3 regions of the Ureibacillus sp. GCM10028918 genome follow, and region 2 is predicted to be linked to each of the others. Evidence: riboswitches for the same ligand, from Rfam matches in the RefSeq annotation. Region 2 holds a riboswitch; each other region holds the start of a gene.

Region 1 (6,783 bases), on a different contig from region 2:
GCTTCTACAATATGCTCAGCTTTTTCTGAAATAAATGGTTCTACTGCTAACACCATTCCATCTTTCAAAATAGTAGTATCCCACGCATCAAAGTAGTTTAAAACGTGCTCTGGCTTTTCATGTAATGCACGGCCAACACCATGACCCGTTAAATTCATAATCACTGTTAATCCATGATCTCTCGCTTCACGTTCAACTGCCTTACCTATCTGATTCAGCTTTGAACCCGCTTTAACTTTTGTCATGGCACGGTCAAAAGCAGATTTTGCTACTTTACATAGTTTTTCTTTTTCTGGATGTCCATCTCCGACTACAAAAGAAATTCCTGTGTCAGCAAAATAGCCATCTAACGAACCCGATACATCGATATTCACGATATCACCTTCGTTAATGACACGAGAACCAGGGATACCATGAGCTACTTCATGGTTTACACTAATGCAAGTGTATCCAGGAAAATCATACTCGCCTTTAGGACCAGAAATTGCTCCTGCTTCGGTAAACATACGACCACCAATTTCATCTAATTCTTTCGTAGTGATTCCTGGTTTTGTTGCAGCTTTCATAGCCTCACGAATTTCAGCACAGATTCGCCCAATTTTTTTTAACGCTTCTAACTCTTCTTTAGTTTGTACAATCATTTTAAATGTTCCTTCTTCCTATTTACATATATCTCTATATAATATACCACAATCATAACAAATTATTGGGCATGTAATCTTGATTTAAGGGTTGTCTGCATTTAATTTACTTCTAACCATAAGTGTTTTCCTAATAAAGAATATATTAAGTATTATTACGCGAGCGGACTAAGCACACAAGCCACAGAGCCGACTTGTGGTTAAGATGGCGTTAATCCGGATCACAAACAGATCTCACTCTTATTTTTCATTTACAATGCGCTTTATACACCCTTATGAGACTAAAAAAGACGACCTAAATATTAGGCCGTCTATATATTTTTATTTCGATTTTAAAAGTCTGGGTGCTGCTGTGAAAAGTAATGAACCGGCAATTGCTGTCAGGATGATAGCTGGAATCATATAGGAGCCATTGTAAATTAATGTATAGACCCATACGTTCTGGTCCCCAGCGTATTCACTAAAGAAGACAACACCAGCAAGCGAGTGGGCTGCGTAACGCAACAAACCGCCTAGAACGATCCCTAATACAATATAGAGAACGATATTTTTCTTATCAACTTCATTGGCCGCTTTTATAATTTGCTTTCTGAAAACACCGGCTGAGCCGACAACGGAAAATGCTACTACATAATCGAGTAACGCTTGTGCCCAGTGCAAGATATAAGCACCAAAGAGCATTTGCAAGACTCCAATTAATAATCCAGTTGTCATACCTGCTAGCATTCCCCACCGAACCGCTATAATCAGGATCGGTAACATAACAAAGCTAATGGATCCGCCTTGTGCCCAAAGCGAAAAGGAAAATTGGTCCAACACCACACCGATTCCCGCGAAAATCGCAATCTCAACGAGCATTAATAATTTTTTATTGTTCATAACAAATCTCCTCTCTTTAAATCCGCATTAGAACCTAAGAGAAGGAATAGAAATCATCTAGTCCAACACATCAAAACTCTACTAGACTCATTTTTCCAAATAAAAATGACGTCAGGACAGAGCCTAAACGCCAATTGGAGTCGGTTTCTATCCACATCCCTACGCAAGTACTAACTTACAGGTTCATAGAGTTAGTGCAACAAGTGCACAATCTCAGCTGACTTCATCAGCTCCCCTTGTGGTAAATACATTTTATTTAATTGTTTGAACATAACTTATTGTATCAAACTATATGTACTTTTCAACTAGAATATGAATACGAATCCGTTTTATTGTCAATCACTTCCATATATAATAAAGCAAAATGCACGAGGTGAATACATGGAAAATAATAAAATTATATCTGCTCTTTGTTATGTGAGTCTTTTGTTTGCACCCTTTTTGATGCCCTTAATCGTTTATGTGGTCATCAAGGATAAGGAAGTAAAATATCATGCAAAACGTGCTTTCATATCTCATTCAATCCCTACCACCCTTTCCCTTCTTATAGCCATCTTAGGGTTTATAGGGGTATTTTCTGTGAATTATGATAATATGAATGGATTCATTGGAATAATGTTTGTTCTGATGGGAATCTCCTTTCTTATAACAATTGGGATTATTATCTGGAATTTAGTGCAGGCATATCGATTGTTTCGGATAGGTTTCTAAAGTGGCTTTAATGGGTATACAGTTTATAAGGCTTTAAAAGGTGAAGGAGTGCATTGCTATGAATTTTGGTAAAATTGTTCGAACAGTTATGAAAGTGGCACCCATTGTATATCCCATCGCGAAAAAGTTTCTGGCAAACCGAAAATCTACTAAGGCAAGATTTAAAACGAACGGCAGAGACTACTAGTGTCTCCGCCGTTTTTTCACTTCAGAAGGATAGATGTTTTACTATAGCCTTCTTTTAATTTTTCTACCTGCAGAATAGCAGGCATTGCAGCTTTCAACTCGGATACGTGAGAAATGACCCCTATGATTCGTCCTGATTTCTGAAGGTCGATTAGTGTATCGATTGCTTTCATCAGTGATTCCTCATCAAGCGAACCGAAGCCTTCATCAATAAACATCGTGTCTATTTTCACATTTCCTTGGAAGCTTTGAATGACATCTGCCATTCCCAGGGCCAGACATAAGGAAGCGTTAAATTTCTCTCCACCAGATAATGATTTCACATCCCGGGACTGTCCAGTGTATGTATCATACACATCTAAGCTTAGACCACTTTGGCGGCCATGTGATTCTTGCCGATCAGAACATTGCAAATAATATTGTCCGTTCGATAGATTTTTTAAACGAATATTGGCTGCTTCCGTAATTTGCTCCAAATACCCCATTTGTACATATCGTTCAAAGGAGATCTTTTTACTATTTTGTCCACGCAATAAATTGTGCAAATCAATTATTTGACTTGATACTTCTTCCAGCTTAAATATTTTATCTGCCACATGGTCCAACTTCTCAGAGAAATTGATTGTTTGGCGTTCATATTCTTGCGAGCGATTTAGTGACTGAAGTGCATTTTCATACTCAAGTTTAAGCTTATTCAAAGTTCCTTCAACGAGTGTTAGATCTATTTTTTCTTTTCCTTCTAATTCTTCACTATCTTGCACAACCTGAGTTGTTAGAGTATGAAGGTTTTTCGTAAACTCAAAATATTGATTCTGCAATTGATTAATTTGATCATCACTTCGAATAGAAGTTTCAAAATGCTTGTAATTTTCAAAGCCTGCATGGAGCATAGATCGTTTAAATTCTTCTTTTGCTTGAATGAGCTTTTCTTCTAGATGTTCAATCTGTTTCGTTGTTTGATTTACTACTTCTTCTGTTGTTGCTACAAACTTCTCGACGTCGTGTAAGTGCTTTTGTACATTTTCCCATCGAGAAACTAACGTTTGCTTGTGCTTTTCTGCTTTTGCAAGTGCGCTGTGTAATAGTGAAATATTTTGTAAATCACCAGGAATTTCCTTTTGTTGTTCTGTTAGAACTGTACTTTCTTTTAGGAGCTGTTCTTTCGTACGGTAGTGTTTTTCCTCTAGCTGTTTTTGTTTTTCTTCTAATTGTTCATATACTGATTTTACCTGTTTAAGATTCTTCTTATAGCTTACGAGCTTTGCATCGTCGTTTTTCAATTGCTCTATTGTTAAATTAAGGACATTAAATTGCTGAATAAATTGTGGTTCTTCCTTAATTGGCGCATTTAGTCTCTCAAGCGCTTGTTCACACTCCGTTACCCGTGCTACTAGGGCGCTTATATTTGCTTCAACTCTATATTTCTTTTGCTCAACCTCTGATAGACTCATTTTTAACTTTTTAATTGTGGTTTCATCAACGATTTCAGTGTGTTGACTACTAATTTGTCCGTGTTCAGTACTGCCGCAAACTGGACAAGGTGAGCCTGGCACTAAACTCGCTGCAAGTCGGGATGCCTGATTTGCAAGCCATTTCCCTTCCTCTAATTCGTAAATCTGCATAGCAGACTGGTACTCTTCCTCCACATTATTTGCCTTCACTTGTAAGGCATGTAAGTCAGTCTTTAACTTACTGTAGTTTGAGAAAAGGTTAATTACTTCTTTTAAGTTGCTCTGCTTTTCCAGTAACTCATTAAAGTTTCCCGTTTTTTCTTCCAGCTGTTCGATTAGTTGGTTGAGCTGAACAACTTTCAGCTTTTCCTCATTAAGCTGCTTTTCGATTTCCACTAAGGCAGATCGGGCTTCCTTTTCTGCAAACTGTAGTGATTGGACCTTTTTACTTAATACTTCAATTTGTTCATATCTCGGCAATAATTTTTGTAAATCATTTAAGTGTTGAGCAGCATAATCTCTTTCCTCTTGTTTAGCACTCTCGATCTCAAATGCTTTATTTGCTTCATCCAAATCCTTCTTTGCTATTTCCAGCTTTTGAACGACATTTTCTAAATGGCTCTGCTTTTCCACCTTTTCCTTGTGTAGAGCATGGCATTGCTGATTTAAAGGCTGTATTTTACTTGCCCGATTAGCAGCCTCATACTCGTTTTTCATCTGTTCATAAACACCTTTTTGTTGCTCTAGCACCTGTAGATTTCGCTTTCTATTTTCAAAGGTATCAATTCGTTCATTAACTGCTTTACCTAATGCATAATGGTCTTTTTGCTCATTAAGTTTTGTTTCAACCTCTGAACAGATTTTGCGGTCTTCTTTAATCTTTTGTTTGTAATAGTTGTATTCCTCATCCAAAGCATCTTGGATTTGATAGACATTAGACTCTTGTGCAAGCACTGCAAAAAGTAAAGAATCACGTTTGGGCAGGGCCCCTTCGATTTGAGAAATATAACTCTTTTTTAAAGTACGGGCTCGATCTAACTCTATATCTGCTTTTCGTTTCTTTTCTTCAAGCTTTTGAGTCATTTCCCCATATCTGTTCGTTTTAAAAATTTTACGTAAAATTTCTTCTTTATTATCAGATTGAGAAGTTAATAGCTTGCGAAATTCACCTTGCGGCAGCATCACAATTTGATTGAATTGATCATAGGATAACCCAATTAGCTCTTCTATTTTTTGGTTAATATCCGTAACTCTTTGCCTTTCGACTATTGCGGCTTCTTGTCCATCATTTTGAATCTGAAACAGCTCGTATTTTTCCCCTGTAGCAGTTTTTCGGCCCTCTTTTACATGCGGAAGCTGTCGTAGAACACGGTAGGTCTTACCACGGATTGCAAACACTAACTCGACCGCAGTATGAACCGAATCTTCTGCAAAGTCACTTCTTAACGTTTTTGTCTCTTTTCGGTCCTGTCCACTTCCAAAACCATATAAAGCGAAGCAGATTCCATCAAAGATCGTTGTTTTTCCTGCACCTGTTGAACCGGAAATTACAAATAACCGGTTGTCTTTTAGCTCATTGAAATCAATCACTTCTTCATTTTTATATGGCCCGAAAGCCTTCATTGTCAGTTTAATTGGTTTCATTTCACTACCACCTCTTTCGAAATTTCACGTTCTTCACTTATCATTTCTTGTAAAATCTCTTCAAACAGCTGAGTAGCCATCTCACTTGGCTCTTGACCTGAAATTTCTTTATGAAATGCCTTAAATAAGCTGAAGTCATCCATCTGTTCTCTTCGAACGCAAGGCTCTTCCCCTTCAACTATTTCTCGTGGAAGAGCTTTGCGTTCGACATGCATCGCATTAGGATAGACAGTTCGTATTTGCTCCATTGCGCCAACAACAGGTGTTAAGTCAGTTAGTCGAACAAAGACATAATCCTCGCTTATAGAAGTTCTTAAAATCTCTTGAATTGACCCTTCAACAATTCGCAAATCTCGTCTTGGGATTAATCGACGCTTTTCAATAGAGACTTGTCCGAATTCGTCTAATTCAACAATCAAATAACCCTTTTCATGATTGGCTTCAGAAGATGAATATTTTAGGGGCGATCCTGAATAGCGTATTGTTTCATTTAATACATAATGTGCTTTATGCAAATGGCCAAGTGCTGTGTAATGGAATGGCTCAAAGTATTCTGCACTCACACATTCTGAACCCCCTATCGCTAAAGGCCGTTCAGAGTCACTAGTGTTGTCTAGTTTTTCTCCATAAGGGGTTACAAAAGCATGTCCAATAAAGACATGTCTTTTAGACTTGTCCATTTTTTCTTCGATTTTTTCTACGATTTTTTTCATCGCGTCATCATGGGTACTAATGGAGCCGTCCTCATATACACTTTTCACTGTAGAAGGTTCAGTGAAAGGAACTAAATGAAAATGAACTTCTCCAAACTCATCATTTAGAATGATAGGTTGTAAATCCGTTATATCTCCTGCGATGTGTAAGCCAGTTTCTTTCATCAATTTACTTCCAAATTGAAGTCGTGTTGGGCTGTCATGATTTCCAGCAATACTTAACACAGGCACTTTTCGTTTCAATACAATTTCAGCTAAAATTTCGTCCAATAAATCAACAGCTTCTATAGGAGGAAGTGCACGGTCATATAAATCGCCAGCAATTATGACAGCATCTGGTTGTTCTTCGTCAATGGCTTGTAAAAATTGCTCCAATACATAGCGTTGGTCGTCCGTCATATATACACCTTGTACAAGCTTCCCTAAATGCCAATCAGCGGTATGAAATAGTTTCATTACACTTAAGCCTCCATTTGAAATGTTTTTTTCTATTATAACATCTTTCGATAAAAAAAGACCGATTCCTACGAACAAACATTCGTAAAAATCGATCATATA
Region 2 (6,783 bases):
TAAACTCAGAGAAAGAATATAAGAGACTAGTTAAGGACTCATATAAATCCCATGTAGAAGCTTCATTTAAAAATGACGTCGTTTCTGATATCCCTGAAGTTAATGAAATTTTAAATAAAGTTAAGCTGACAGAAAATAATAATCCTAAAATCCCTCACATGATTTGTGGTTATTTTGATGATCTACAAGAGACTTTAATTTCGATGAAATCTATTCTCAAGCACGGTTCGAAATTAGCATTTGTTGTAGGAAATTCACGGTGGGGAGGAGTAGTGGTACCTGTCGATCACTTGTTAGCATTGATAGCAGAACGTGTTGGTTATAAATTAGAGAAAATTCTTGTAGCTCGATATAAAGGGAATAGTCCTCAGCAAATGGCTAAATATGGGAAAATACCAGTTCGAGAATCGGTAGTAGTACTTGAATTAGTTTAATATGCAAAAGAGCTGACCACAAATAGAGGTCAGCTTCTTTTTATATAAACAAATCAATTATTTTCTGAAAATACGTTCTTGTAACCATGCACTCCAAAGTTCATTAAATACTAAGGGGTCTTTAACACAGTCTAGGGTATCTAAATAGTTGCTTAATTGATTGGTATATTCTACATCTAAAGCTTCAGTTGAAAGGCTGTCAGCTGCAATTAATTTATCATATCCGGCCCATTGTAACATGTGAATGTATTTATGGGCAGTTTTTTTCGTAACACCCCAGTCTCCATCTAATACTCCGATCCAGACAAAATCTTTTTCACGTAGGAATATAGAATTGTCCTTAATATATCCACGATAGAATAGGCTACGTGCAATTTGTTCCTTAGTTCGATTTTGAATGTTTTTTCCATGTCTATCACGTCCACCGCCAGTGGATTTAGACTGAATAAAAATGGGTCTATTAAGTTTTTGAGAGAATAATATAAAGTCCTCCGAGACTTTCGTTTTATCTACATTTTCCCCGCCTAAATGGTGAATTAAAGAGGGTACTGTAACATCTTTCGCAATACCACCTTGATATGCATATCCACTGTTTTTAAGTATTAATTCAATCACTGCTTCTCCTGGATTAAAATAAGAGCGAGATTCCCATAATTTATCCCAGTCTTGGTTTAAATAGTTTGTCCATTCTTTTCCATTTCTATTTCTTGAACGTAAAGAGGTTTGATAGGCTACAGACATACATTCACGAATAATAGGACTTTTAATATTTTCAGGTAATAGACCCTCTGCTCCGTTATCCTTCATATAGTTCCAAGCATTTTCTCGTAAATATGAATCAATAGGTTCATCATATGAAAGAGTAATCGATGCCCATTCTTTACTTAATTGTTCCCATACTTGACTATGTTGACCTTGGATGCTTATAACACCATTTTTTAGATTTAACATACGAGCTTCAAATGTAGGTTCCCAAGTATATATAACTTCATCAAAAAAATATTCAAAGGCTTCTAGTACGTATGCTAACCATGCCTGCCGTGTTCCACCGATAACTAGTATTCCTTTTATACTAGGATATCTACTTTTAAGAAGCATCAGTTCACCTAATTTTAGTTGCAATTTGTTTTCATTACTATGACCCGGTTTATCTGGTGAACAATATGTAACCGAAACAAATGCTGTAGGATCGCTAGAAGTTCCAAAATAACCGTCAACTTGAACGTCATATGTATTTTCAGAGTCTTGGTAATATGCTAGTCTCCCTGTATTCCAACCTAAAAAGTCCCTAATGCGTTTTTCTAATGAAGGGCCGAACTGTTGTACAAGTTTAAGACTGTTACTCTGATTCAAATAAGAATTCAAATATCTCATCCTTCCTTAAGGTAATTCAAATGGTATTATACCATTAACTGGATGATTTGAATTTATAAGAAATAAAATTTTCTGCATAGTATATTCCTCTATGTTAGGAAATTAATTATTAATAATTATATAAAAAGGATAAAAAGTTGCCCCCAACAACGCTAATTTAATTGCTTTGGCATTTAATTTGGCATTTAGCAAATATAAAAAAGTGCCTTGAATTCTTATAAATGCTGTTATTTTAATGTTTATAAGAGAAGGCGGTTCGACTCCCGCCGTCTCCATATACGAAAATATATAGTTTTATAAAATGCCAAGAACCTTAATATCGGAGGTTTTGGCGTTTTTCTTTTGTTATCTAAACTCAATTAAGCAAAAAAAGAATGTCACTTTGGTGATGTCTCCCTTTTTTATTGCCAATTAGTTTAAAAGGGAGGCTTTTTTATTAATAATTCCGAGAAAGTGATAATACATCAATTAACAACTAAAATAACAGCAAGATAACAATAAATTAGAACACAAAAACGCTTGGGGAAGTTCAAAAATACCCAAGCGTTTTACCTCTATTGTGTTGTTTGTTGCTCTTTATTTTTGAAATTCAAATTACTGTAAATTAAAGAAAACATGTCCGCCCAACATTTCTTCATAGCGAAGTTGTGCTTTTTCTCCTGTTTTCACTAAATTAGCAATGTAACCTTCTTTTTCGTTACCTACGTACATTTCAAAGCTGAAATCTGGTTCAGCTGTCGCATAAACATCACCACTATAAATATCTCCGGACTCACTTACCATTTCAAAATTCATAGTTCCGTCGATAAAAAAGGATAAATCTGCTGTTTCAGACTCAACAAATTTCACTTTTGTATATGCTAATACCCATTCATATCCTTCGGGAGCAGCTTCATTGAATTGGTTCATAGACAATAATTTTTGGTAGGCTTCATCACCGCCAATAACCTCTGTTACCGTTAAATCAAATTTGATTGCGTAGCGATTACCTTGGTTGGCATATAACTCGTCATCTACTGTAGTAGTTTTGGAAAGGTACAGGATTTGTTCTAGAACCAAGTTTAGATTCAGTCTCTTTTTTTTCTTCTTTAGGGAGAGCCGCAGCTTCTTTTTGTACATCTTCACTTTGTTGACTTTCTTCCTTCACTTCTACATCTTTTGTATCTTGCCCACATGCTGCAAGAAAAGCCGTCGTTAATAATCCTAAGATTACTAGTTTGAAACTTGTTTTCATTTTTTTCTTTCTCCTTTTAATTAAAAAGCTATTCTATTGAAAAATAAATTAACATGATATAAAAGAAACGAGTGTCTTACTCTGTTGTTTCTTCTGTTTCTTCCATTTCCTCAAACGCATCAGGATAAATGACTTTATGGCCCCCATTACCGTCAGTTCCACCTGGATGCGCTTCAGCTATTTCTCGGGTAGTCATAATGAATAATAAAATTGCAGCAAGCAGCGTTTTGCTATTTTCCTCATATTGTTCCTCCGCTTTCATATTATTTCTATCCTATCCACCTTTTTATCTACGTTTGAAATAGATAATTTAGAAGTTGCGAAATATAGAAATAATATAGGCTGAATTGCTAAAATTTACAGTATTTTTATTTTAAGATAACTAAACAAAGATAGAAAGAAACTACCCCTCGAAACTCTTAGGCCAGTTAAAGAAAGAAAACTGTACCAAAGTATTGTTTGAAAATGCATAATATTTTGAGGAGGGGATTAATTCAAAATATACCTTTACAAACATAAATTCCTTTGTTATGGTCTAAATAGAAAACTGCATACCGAGATAAGCACTAGGGGAGCTATGTAAATGGCTGAGAAGAACTGTTTTGTTCTGACTCTTTGCACCCGATCTGGATAATACCAGCGTGGGGAAGTGCGGTTAGATCATTTTCATTCATGTCTATAAACTCTAACTGCATTCCTCTGGGATGCAGTTTTTTGTTGTCTTTGAGCAATAACCAAGAGATCAATAGATTAGGAGGAAGTAAAATGACAAATCAAAGTTGTGGAGCAAGTAAAATTGCGGGCGCTAGTTTTTCCTTGCACCCAATGAGTGATGATTTTATCGACATCATCACAAGTGCACTTAAGGAAGTAGATACAACGAAGGTATGGATGAAGACAGATGATGTTACAACAACTGTTCGTGGGAAGGTGGTGCATGTCTTTGATGTCACAAGTGCCATTTTTCTAAATGCTGCGAAGTCAGGAAAGCATATTGCTTTTCAAGCTACCTATTCACTTGGCTGTCCAGGAGATTCAGAAGGTGATGTATATTTAGCCAAAGATGATCAACCTGCCAATGCTCTCGTGTGTGAGCAAATAAATCAACACATAGCAGCAAAGTTCTCTCTATACCCGTTAGGAAATGGTTCATATATGGACGTCATCTATCAACAAATAGAAGCAATAAAGGAATATGCGTCTGTGACACCAGCACATTATTCTACACGCCTAGATGGAGATGCTTCGAAAATTTGTAAAGGACTTCAAACAGTATTCGAGGAAGTTGTAAATGCTGGCTCAAGCCACACTGTCATGACGGTGAGCTTCTCGGCAAATAGTCCATCGCACCGAGGTACCAAACATGAATAATTGGCGTTTTAAAGAAATAGTGGTGCTTTCTGCATTGTCCGTTGTCTTCGCAGTTGTTTATTTGGCATTCCTGCCTGTAGGTAAGTTGCTCGTTGGTTTCTTTGGTCCAATTGGCTATGATTTAATTTTTGGTATTTGGTTTATCGTTTCAATCATTGCTGCTTATATTATCAGGAAACCAGGAGCTGCTTTCTTATCTGAAACGATTGCAGCTATGATTGAGGTGTTGATTGGGAATGCGGTTGGTCCTATGTTAATCATCGCTGGTATGATTCAAGGGATTGGGGCAGAAGCAGTCTTTGCAGCAACAAGATATAGAAACTATTCCACAGGGGTTCTTATGCTAGCGGGAGTTGGATCTGCTGTAACAAGCTTTATCTACGGATATTTTATGGGTGGTTTTGCAGCTCTCGAAACAGGGTATGTAATCGCCATGTTTGTTGCACGCGTTATAAGTGGCGCTTTAATTGCGGGTCTTCTTGGAAAGATTATTAGCGACGGACTTGCAAAAACGGGTGTGCTTTCAAGCTACGCACTCGGTAAAGAGATTCGGAAGAGGGAAGTTACATGATAGCCCTTGTTGAGGTTCAAAATCTCTCGCTACAGTTTGAATTCACAGAAAGAGATATTTTGTCTGATATTTCTTTTTCGTTAGAGCAAGGTGAGAGCATTCTAGTTCTTGGACCAAGTGGATGCGGAAAAAGTACGCTCACGCTTTGCCTTAATGGACTTTACCCTCGTGAGTTGGACGGGGCTATATCAGGAGAAATCCTGATTAATGGGAAACTAACAACTTCCTACAAACCTGGTGAGCTAAGCCGTCATGTAGGAGTTGTCTTCCAAGACCCAGAAACACAATTTTGTATGTTGTCTGTGGAAGATGAGATTGCATTTGGTTTGGAGAACATATCTGTACCACGGGAAGAGATAGAAAAGCGAATTGACTATGCTTTACACCTAGTGAATATGGAAAATTTTAAACAATCCACCATTTCAACTTTATCGGGAGGTCAGAAACAAAAACTTGCCATAGCATGTATTCTTGCAATGAAGCCGAGTCTGCTTATTTTAGATGAACCTACTGCCAATCTCGATCCAATCGCAAGAATGGATTTAATTCATACAATTAAGCAGTTGAAAAATGAAATTGGATTTTCGTTGATTATTATCGAGCACCAGCTAGATCAGTGGACCGAATTGGCCGATCGATGCCTATTGTTAAATAAGAAGGGTTCGGTTTTTTACGATGGATCATTGCGACAGGCGATTCGTTCACATCAAAAGGAGATTGAAGAAGAGGGAATCTGGCTTCCCAAAATAGCCCAGCAGGTTCTGCCGTATGTAGGTCCTGATTCCCGTGTTATTCCCTTAACGTTAGAAGAGTTCGCACGTGAAGCTCATCTTTGGTCTAACACTCAATGGGAGCGAAACGTCGAAAAAATTGAACGAGAAACTCAAGACGTATTCTTAGAATGTAATGATGTTTCTTTTACTGTCAACGACCAAGCTATCCTGAAAAATATATCCATAACCATTCAGGAACAGGAATTTGTTGCGATTGTTGGGGCGAATGGCAGTGGGAAAACCACTCTGTCAAGGATTCTTTCAGGCCTTCAAAGACCTACAAATGGGACTGTCTTGCTGCATGGTAAAGCGTTCCACAATTGGAGCGAAAAGGAGGTTCGAAAGGAAATCGGTTACGTCTTTCAAAATCCTGAACATCAATTTATTACGAATTCAGTTTACGATGAAATCGCCTTTAGTCTTCAAATGAAGGGTGTAGATGAAATAGAAATACAGCAGCGTGTGGGTCGAATACTTAAACATTTCGGATTAACCGCCTATTCAAAAGAGCATCCTTATACACTCAGTCAAGGGCAAAAGAGAAGGTTAAGTATTGGCACCATGATTGTAGATGAACAAAAAATGCTTATTTTAGATGAACCAACTTTCGGACAAGATGCGACGACAAACAATGAAATGATGCTTATGTTAGATGAGCGGTATCAAACAGGAAGCGGAATTGTGATGATTACCCATGACATGGAGCTCGTTCAAACTTACGCAGACCGAATAATCGTGTTGTATAAAGGAATGGTTGTGGCAGATTGTACACCTAATGAACTTTGGCAACAACCTATTGAAGTGCTGCGTGAGTGGGGAATCGACCTACCGATTCAAGTGAAAATGCAACGACTTTGCGAAAAGGAAGATCATGATTATGTTCTTACATCAACTTAATCCGACGATGAAAGCTCTAACAATAGTAATTTTAGTAGTACTGCTAGCGTTGGTGTTCGATCCGGTTACCCCTACTATTCTACTTTTAAGTACGCTATTACTAATGTTTGTTGGTGCAAAAGTGAATTT
Region 3 (6,783 bases), on a different contig from region 2:
AATATCCCTATCCATATATAGGGAATAATGCGCATCTTTTCACGAATTGATATAAGAAGAAGGAATACAAAATTTACATGTTGAATTTATACAAACAAGGGAGAAATTACTTATTAATAACTTCCGAATTTAATAAAAGGAGCGGATGAAAAATGATTCAAAAACCGTTACAAGTCAGATTAATTCCTTACACTATTGAGTCGGTTGTAGAGAACACAAACGAAACACCAAGAGGGGTAGATTTAATTCAAGCACCTTCAATTTGGGAAGATAGTAATCAAGGTGAAGGCATTGTAATTGCAGTAATTGATACTGGTATTGAAACCGATCATCCCGACCTCCAAGATCAAATTATCGACGGAAAAAATTTTACTTCCGATTATGATGGTGACCCTAATATTTTTGAAGATAACAATGGACATGGTACCCACGTATCAGGAACAATTGCGGCTAGTTTAAATAATGAAGGGGTTGTTGGAGTAGCGCCTAAAGCTAAAATCCTAAGTTTAAAAGCATTAACGGGAGAGGGATCTGGAAATTATGAGTGGATTATCAATGCCATTAACTTTGCAGTAGAGTGGCGTGGACCCGAGCAGGAACGAGTACGCGTAATTTCAATGTCACTTGGCGGTCCTGAAGATGTTCCTGAAATGCATAAAGCCATTCAAAACGCTGTTAGCCAAGATATTTCTGTTGTTGTCGCGGCTGGAAACGAAGGGGATAATAGCGAGGACACATTTGAGTATTCTTATCCTGGAAAATACAATGAAGTCATTCAAGTTGGCGCTGTTGATCATAACTTAACGCTCGCTCCGTTTACGAATACCAATGATGAAATAGATTTGGTTGCTCCTGGAGTAGAAGTGGTTTCTACTTACTTAGGAAAGAAATATGCTTCTCTTTCCGGGACATCAATGGCTACTCCCCACATCGCCGGGGCTATAGCATTACTTATTATCTTAAGTGAAAAAGAGTTTGGTCGTTCTCTTAGTGAAGCAGAAATTTATGCACAGCTTATTAAACGAACTTTACCAATAGGAAATCGAAAAAGTTCTGAAGGGAATGGTTTCCTCGAACTTAACTTAGTTGAAAGAATTCAGGAAATGATGACTGCAGCTCATACTTAATAACGATAAAAGCTAAATATTAATAAGTTCAATTCCGAGCACATTTCTTTGAGAAATGTGCTCGGAATATTGATTGATCCGTTTTGATTTGCTTAATTTCTTCTAAATAAATTGAAGGGGGTATTGTTCGCATTAATGCCCTAATCCATTACAAGACCACCATCAACCACTAGATTTTGCCCCGTGATTGCTCTTCCCCATGGTGATGCAAAAAATAGAGCCACATCTGCCAGCTCTCGTGGTGAAGTTACTTTTTGCAGCGGTGTAGAGGATTCAATAATTTGGAATACCTCCTCCGTTGTGACTTTACTTGCATCTGTTTGCTTTAAAAGCCCTCCAGACATCATATTCACCGTAATCCCGTAAGCACCTAACTCTTTTGCCATATTACGAGTAAAGCCGACTAATGCTGCTTTCGCTGTTGTATATTCATGATAGGCTACTACAGGATTCTGAAAAAGATTCGTCCCAATATTAATAATCCGTCCAAAGCCCAGTTCCTTCATATCATTTAGACAAGCTTGAACACTATTTAGAGCACCCTGAATTGTTCCTTCAAATTGTTTATTATAATCAGTCCAACTCAATTCAAATGCGTTTTTTTGCGTAAGTGGATTAAACTCAAAGTCAATCAATGCGTTATTTACAACCGTGGTGATGGGTGTATTAAAATATTGTTTCGCTGTCTCGACCAATTGCATTACTTCTTGACGATTACGTATATCTGCTTGCAAAGCGATTACCTTATCACCTAACTCATTGACTAGATGTTCAGCCTTGTCCCGACTCTTATAATAGTTAATAACGACATTTGCCCCTTCATTTACAAATGCCCGCGCAAGCTCTTCTCCAACTCCTCGGCTGGCCCCAGTAATTAACACCGTTTGTTCATGTAATTCCATAATTATTTCTCCCCACTTAGTTCCTGAAGTGTTTTTTCTATATTTGGACTTTCACAAATGACGGAAATGACAGCTACTCCATCTGCACCCGCAGAGCGAACTTCCGCCGCATTCATTTCATTAATTCCACCAATCCCTACAATCGGAAAATCGGGATACTGGCTTCTTGCTTTTCGTAAAAAGTTTAGCCCTGCAGGTGGTTTCGCATCACTTTTGGACTTCGTGGGATAAATGGGACCGATGCCAACATAGTCTGCCCCACTTTGTACAGCAAGGGCCATCTCTTGTTCATCATGGACCGAAACACCAATGATTTTATTTTTCGCACGTTCTCTAAATTCGGTAATGCCTTCATCATCCTGCCCAACGTGTATCCCATCAGCATCTAACTTTAATGCCAGTTCAACGTCATCATTCACAATAAATGGCACATTGTAAGTCCTGCAAAGTTTTTGACAGGCCCGAGCAAATGACTCATAGGATTTACCGCTTAAACGCCCTTCTCCTTTTTCACGAAACTGGAAACAAGTAATCCCTGCCTGTAATGCTTTTTCAAGAATTTCTAAGGGTTGCTTGCTATTTGCCGTCCCCATAATAAAATACACATTCAAGTCATTACGCTTCATGGACAGTTACCTCACATTTCCCGCCTGCACGTTTATATGCAAAATGATTTGTCGGGCCATGGCCATTCCCAATCGATAACGGGGTTGAAATAGCCAACTGGATGAATCTCTTTGCCTCGATAATGGCCTCTTCTATTGATAATCCTTTTGCTAAATGCGCCGTAATGGCTGCAGAAAATGTACACCCCGTACCATGTGTATCCTTTGTTTGCACACGTGGGGTTTTCATAATGAAATAGCCGCCTTCCCAATAAACCGTGTCTATAGAAAATTCTCCGTGTAAGTGTCCACCCTTCATCACGACATACTGTACACCGAATGCCAAGATTTTTTTAGCCGCTTGTTCGATATCACTTTCATTGTTAATGGTCATTCCCGTAAGAACCTCTGCTTCAGGGATGTTCGGCGTACAAATTGTTGTTAGTGGAAGAAGCTCTGTTTTTAATGCTGTAACCGCCTCTTCCTTTAATAAACTTTCGCCGCCTTTAGCAATCATGACAGGATCAACAACAAGAGGGATGTTTTGCATTTTCATGAATTCTGCTATCACCTCAATGAGTTCTGCCGAAAAAAGCATACCTGTTTTAATCGCTTGTACATTAAAATCGGACAGTACAGCCTCAATTTGTTGTTTCAAAAATTCAGGGGTTACTTCAAAAATACCATGCACCCCAAGTGTATTTTGTGCGGTAAGAGACGAGATTGCTGTTGTACCAAATACCCCTAGCTCCTGAAAGGTTTTGATATCTGCCTGAATTCCTGCGCCCCCACCAGAATCTGAACCTGCTATTGTTAAGGCAATCATTTAGATCCCTCCGCCATTCTTTGTAATGCATTTATAAAATTAATCTGAAATGCTCCTAATTCTTCTCCGCTTTGTTCACTTGCGTCTTTATATTGTTTTAATGTAGAAGCTAAATCCTGCATCGGATGCTCACTACTTGCCAAAACAGCTGCACAAATCGCGCTCAATAGACAACCTGTGCCAGTTATACGGGTTGCATAGATATTCCCTCCGCGGATTTGTATGATTTCTTGTCCATCTGTCACAAGGTCAGTTTCCCCTGTTACCACGACGATGCATTGATATTTCCTTGCAAGCTCTTTTGCGACAGATATTGTGTCCATGTCACCAGTGCCACTATCGACTCCACGAGACTCCCACGTGACGCCATAGATTGAAGCAAGCTCGCCTTCATTACAACGCAGCACATCAATACTTACTTGTTCAAGTAGTTGCATGACAGCACTTTTACGGTAAGGTGTTGCGCCAACTCCTACAGGATCTAATACGACCGGCACGCCGCACTCATTTGCCTTTCTCCCAGCAACAAGCATTGCCTTTTCGGTACGGGTATTCACCGTGCCAATATTTAATAGCAATGCACCCGCTATTGAAACCATATCAGCTACCTCTTCTACCTCATCTGCCATTACCGGGGAAGCACCGATCGCCAGTAACCCATTGGCTGTAAAATTCGCTACGACATAGTTCGTTATACAGTGTACCAGTGGTTTGGCTTGATTAATTTTCGCTAGCATATCGCTTCACCTCCGGAAATAGCTCTTCATTTCGAAATTCTCTACGAAATAACATGTATTTTTCCTCCCTTTTATTGGAGAGCAAAAAACCCCTACTATGAAAGTAGAGGCCAAAAAAGGTAGACTACACCCTTGATTGCTCCCTACGTCAGTCTTAACTGTCAGGTTCTAAGGGTCAGGTTTTAACCTTCTCAACACGAACGTGTCCCCCCGCAATTAAAGTAATTTTGCAAAAAGAAAAGCTCCCCTTGAAAAAAGGAGAGCATACAAGCACACAGATAATTTGTACGTTGCTCCCTACGCCCGTATTAACGGATCAGGTTCTAAGGGTCAGGTTTTAGCCTTCTCAACACAAATCGTGTCCCCCTGCAAAACATTTAATTATGTTCTATATTACACTATATAAATAAAAAATCTATCTTTTCCTGTAATAAAGTAATCCGGTCCAGAATGTCTCTACCAATTCTTTTGGAGTAAGCACTATATAAGTAACTGCCTTTAAGAGAAGTAAAGCATCTAATAAATTAACTAAAATGCTTTGTAAGTTTATTATTGAAGGCAGAAGTGACCAAAATATGACCAGTACCTCTTTTCACATAAAAAAGACCCCCAAAGCAAATGCTTTGAGAGTCTTGAAACGCCAAAATTAACGTTTTGAGAACTGAGGTGCACGACGAGCACCTTTAAGACCGTATTTTTTACGTTCTTTCATACGTGGGTCACGAGTTAGTAAACCTGCAGATTTTAGTGCTGGACGGAAATCTGGGTCAACTGTTAGTAACGCACGAGCGATACCGTGACGGATTGCTCCAGCTTGACCTGTGAATCCACCACCGTTTACGTTTACAAATACATCATAGCTACCTTTAGTTTGAGTTGCTTCTAATGGTTGGTTGATGATTAAGTGTAAAGTTTCGAATGGTAAGTACTCTTCGATGCTACGGTTGTTGATAACAATTTTACCTTCGCCTGGTACTAAACGTACGCGAGCTACTGAGCTTTTACGGCGACCTGTGCCGATATATTGAACTTGTGCCAAGGGTGTATCCTCCTCTTATTAATTATCCGCGAAGCGTATAGCTTTCTGGTTTTTGTGCTGCATGTGGGTGTTCTGCTCCAGCGTAAACGTTAAGTTTACCGAACATTTTACGTCCTAAAGAGTTTTTAGGAAGCATCCCTTTAACCGCTAATTCGATCATTTGTGTTGGGTACTTTTCTTTCATTTCGCCAGCTGTACGTTGTTTTAAACCACCAGCGAATTGAGTGTGACGGTAATAGATTTTACCTTCTAATTTGTTACCTGTTAAATGAATTTTGTCAGCGTTGATGACAATAACAAAGTCACCTGTGTCAACGTTTGGTGTGAATGTTGGTTTATGTTTACCGCGTAAGATAGCAGCTACTTCAGAAGCTAAACGTCCAAGCGTTTGTCCTTCTGCGTCAACTACTAACCATTTACGATCTACTTCGTGACCTTTAGCCATGAATGTTGTACGCATTTATATATCCTCCTAATCGATTCGATTACCGTTATTTTTCATTAGTATACACTTATAAGTTTCGGGGCTTATTTGTGGTGGTAATGAAAATACCATATGTCATCTTATAATATATTTACACATAAGTCAAGAAAAAAAGCAACACACCTGGTAGTGTTGCTTATTTATTTTATCACACACATCGCAGTGCGTGTACCCCCAGTTTCTGGGCATGTTTCACGCTTCTAATAGAACACTTTTTCCAGGTAAAGACCATGTGCCGGTGCGGTTTTACCAGCTTTTCCGCGTTCCATTGAAGCAACAATTCCTTCTAACTCTTGTACCTCGCGTTTACCTATGCCAACTTCCCACAAGGTACCAGCGATGATACGTACCATGTTATATAAAAAGCCATTGCCCTCTATGACCATATGCAGCTCTTCTCCCTGCCAATAGAAGTTCAATGAATGAACAGTACGTATTTTATCTACTACACTTGTATTGGCCGCACAGAAGCAGGAAAAATCATGTGTACCGACAATGTACTGTGCAGCAGCCTGCATGTTTTCAATATTCGGCTTCATTCCACCCGTTTCCACCGTATAATGTCTACGAAAAGGACTTTGATCCTCCCCGCAATTCCAAATATACCGATACCGTTTACCTGATACGCTGTATCTGGCATGAAAATCAGAAGCTGCTTCCTCCACTGCCAGGACACGAATATCTCGGGGCAATTGGACGTTCAATGCTTTTTTATAACGATCAACCGGTATTGAAAGTGAAGTATCAAAATGAATAACCTGTCCTGTTGCATGGACACGGGCATCGGTACGACCGCTTGCCGTAACTTTGACCTTTTCCCCTTTATGCATTTTGGTTAATACATTCTCGATTTCAAGCTGAACAGTACGTTCCCCAGGCTGTACCTGATAGCCGGCAAAAAGAGTACCATCATAACTAATCGTTGCTTTTAATCTCACCTGAACTTCACCTCGCCTAGTCCTACTAATTACGATAGAACACTAATAATACGGTCATGACAACTAATACAACTAAACTGACTGTATCACGCCAATCCCATTTTAACTGACGATACCGCGTGCGT

The links. Region 2 has a riboswitch for thiamine pyrophosphate ahead of ACFQU5_RS19775 (YkoF family thiamine/hydroxymethylpyrimidine-binding protein). Riboswitches for the same ligand answer to the same signal wherever they lie in the genome.
Region 1: it holds a riboswitch for thiamine pyrophosphate, as region 2 does, so the genes downstream of both, thiT (energy-coupled thiamine transporter ThiT) here and ACFQU5_RS19775 (YkoF family thiamine/hydroxymethylpyrimidine-binding protein) in region 2, are expected to answer to the same signal.
Region 3: it holds a riboswitch for thiamine pyrophosphate, as region 2 does, so the genes downstream of both, thiM (hydroxyethylthiazole kinase) here and ACFQU5_RS19775 (YkoF family thiamine/hydroxymethylpyrimidine-binding protein) in region 2, are expected to answer to the same signal.

The regions. Positions count from the first base shown of each region.
Region 1 is NZ_JBHTFK010000021.1:11,910-18,692, forward strand. Features, by position in the region: gene map (type I methionyl aminopeptidase) at 1-641, opposite strand, end outside; gene thiT (energy-coupled thiamine transporter ThiT) at 963-1,520, opposite strand; TPP riboswitch at 1,660-1,767, opposite strand; gene ACFQU5_RS15265 (magnetosome magnetite crystal formation protein family) at 1,902-2,231, shown strand; gene ACFQU5_RS15270 (hypothetical protein) at 2,290-2,418, shown strand; gene ACFQU5_RS15275 (SbcC/MukB-like Walker B domain-containing protein) at 2,435-5,512, opposite strand; gene ACFQU5_RS15280 (exonuclease SbcCD subunit D) at 5,509-6,681, opposite strand.
Region 2 is NZ_JBHTFK010000041.1:109,064-115,846, reverse strand. Features, by position in the region: gene ACFQU5_RS19800 (Eco57I restriction-modification methylase domain-containing protein) at 1-434, shown strand, start outside; gene ACFQU5_RS19795 (glycoside hydrolase family 18 protein) at 492-1,799, opposite strand; gene ACFQU5_RS19790 (hypothetical protein) at 2,403-2,867, opposite strand; gene ACFQU5_RS19785 (hypothetical protein) at 2,818-3,042, opposite strand; gene ACFQU5_RS19780 (hypothetical protein) at 3,119-3,304, opposite strand; TPP riboswitch at 3,601-3,707, shown strand; gene ACFQU5_RS19775 (YkoF family thiamine/hydroxymethylpyrimidine-binding protein) at 3,808-4,413, shown strand; gene ACFQU5_RS19770 (ECF transporter S component) at 4,406-4,984, shown strand; gene ACFQU5_RS19765 (ABC transporter ATP-binding protein) at 4,981-6,654, shown strand; gene ACFQU5_RS19760 (energy-coupling factor transporter transmembrane component T family protein) at 6,635-6,783, shown strand, end outside.
Region 3 is NZ_JBHTFK010000037.1:55,614-62,396, reverse strand. Features, by position in the region: gene ACFQU5_RS17625 (S8 family peptidase) at 153-1,127, shown strand; gene ACFQU5_RS17620 (3-oxoacyl-ACP reductase) at 1,268-2,029, opposite strand; gene thiE (thiamine phosphate synthase) at 2,032-2,655, opposite strand; gene thiD (bifunctional hydroxymethylpyrimidine kinase/phosphomethylpyrimidine kinase) at 2,645-3,460, opposite strand; gene thiM (hydroxyethylthiazole kinase) at 3,457-4,197, opposite strand; TPP riboswitch at 4,321-4,419, opposite strand; TPP riboswitch at 4,475-4,575, opposite strand; gene rpsI (30S ribosomal protein S9) at 4,844-5,236, opposite strand; gene rplM (50S ribosomal protein L13) at 5,259-5,696, opposite strand; gene truA (tRNA pseudouridine(38-40) synthase TruA) at 5,921-6,658, opposite strand; gene ACFQU5_RS17585 (energy-coupling factor transporter transmembrane component T family protein) at 6,684-6,783, opposite strand, start outside.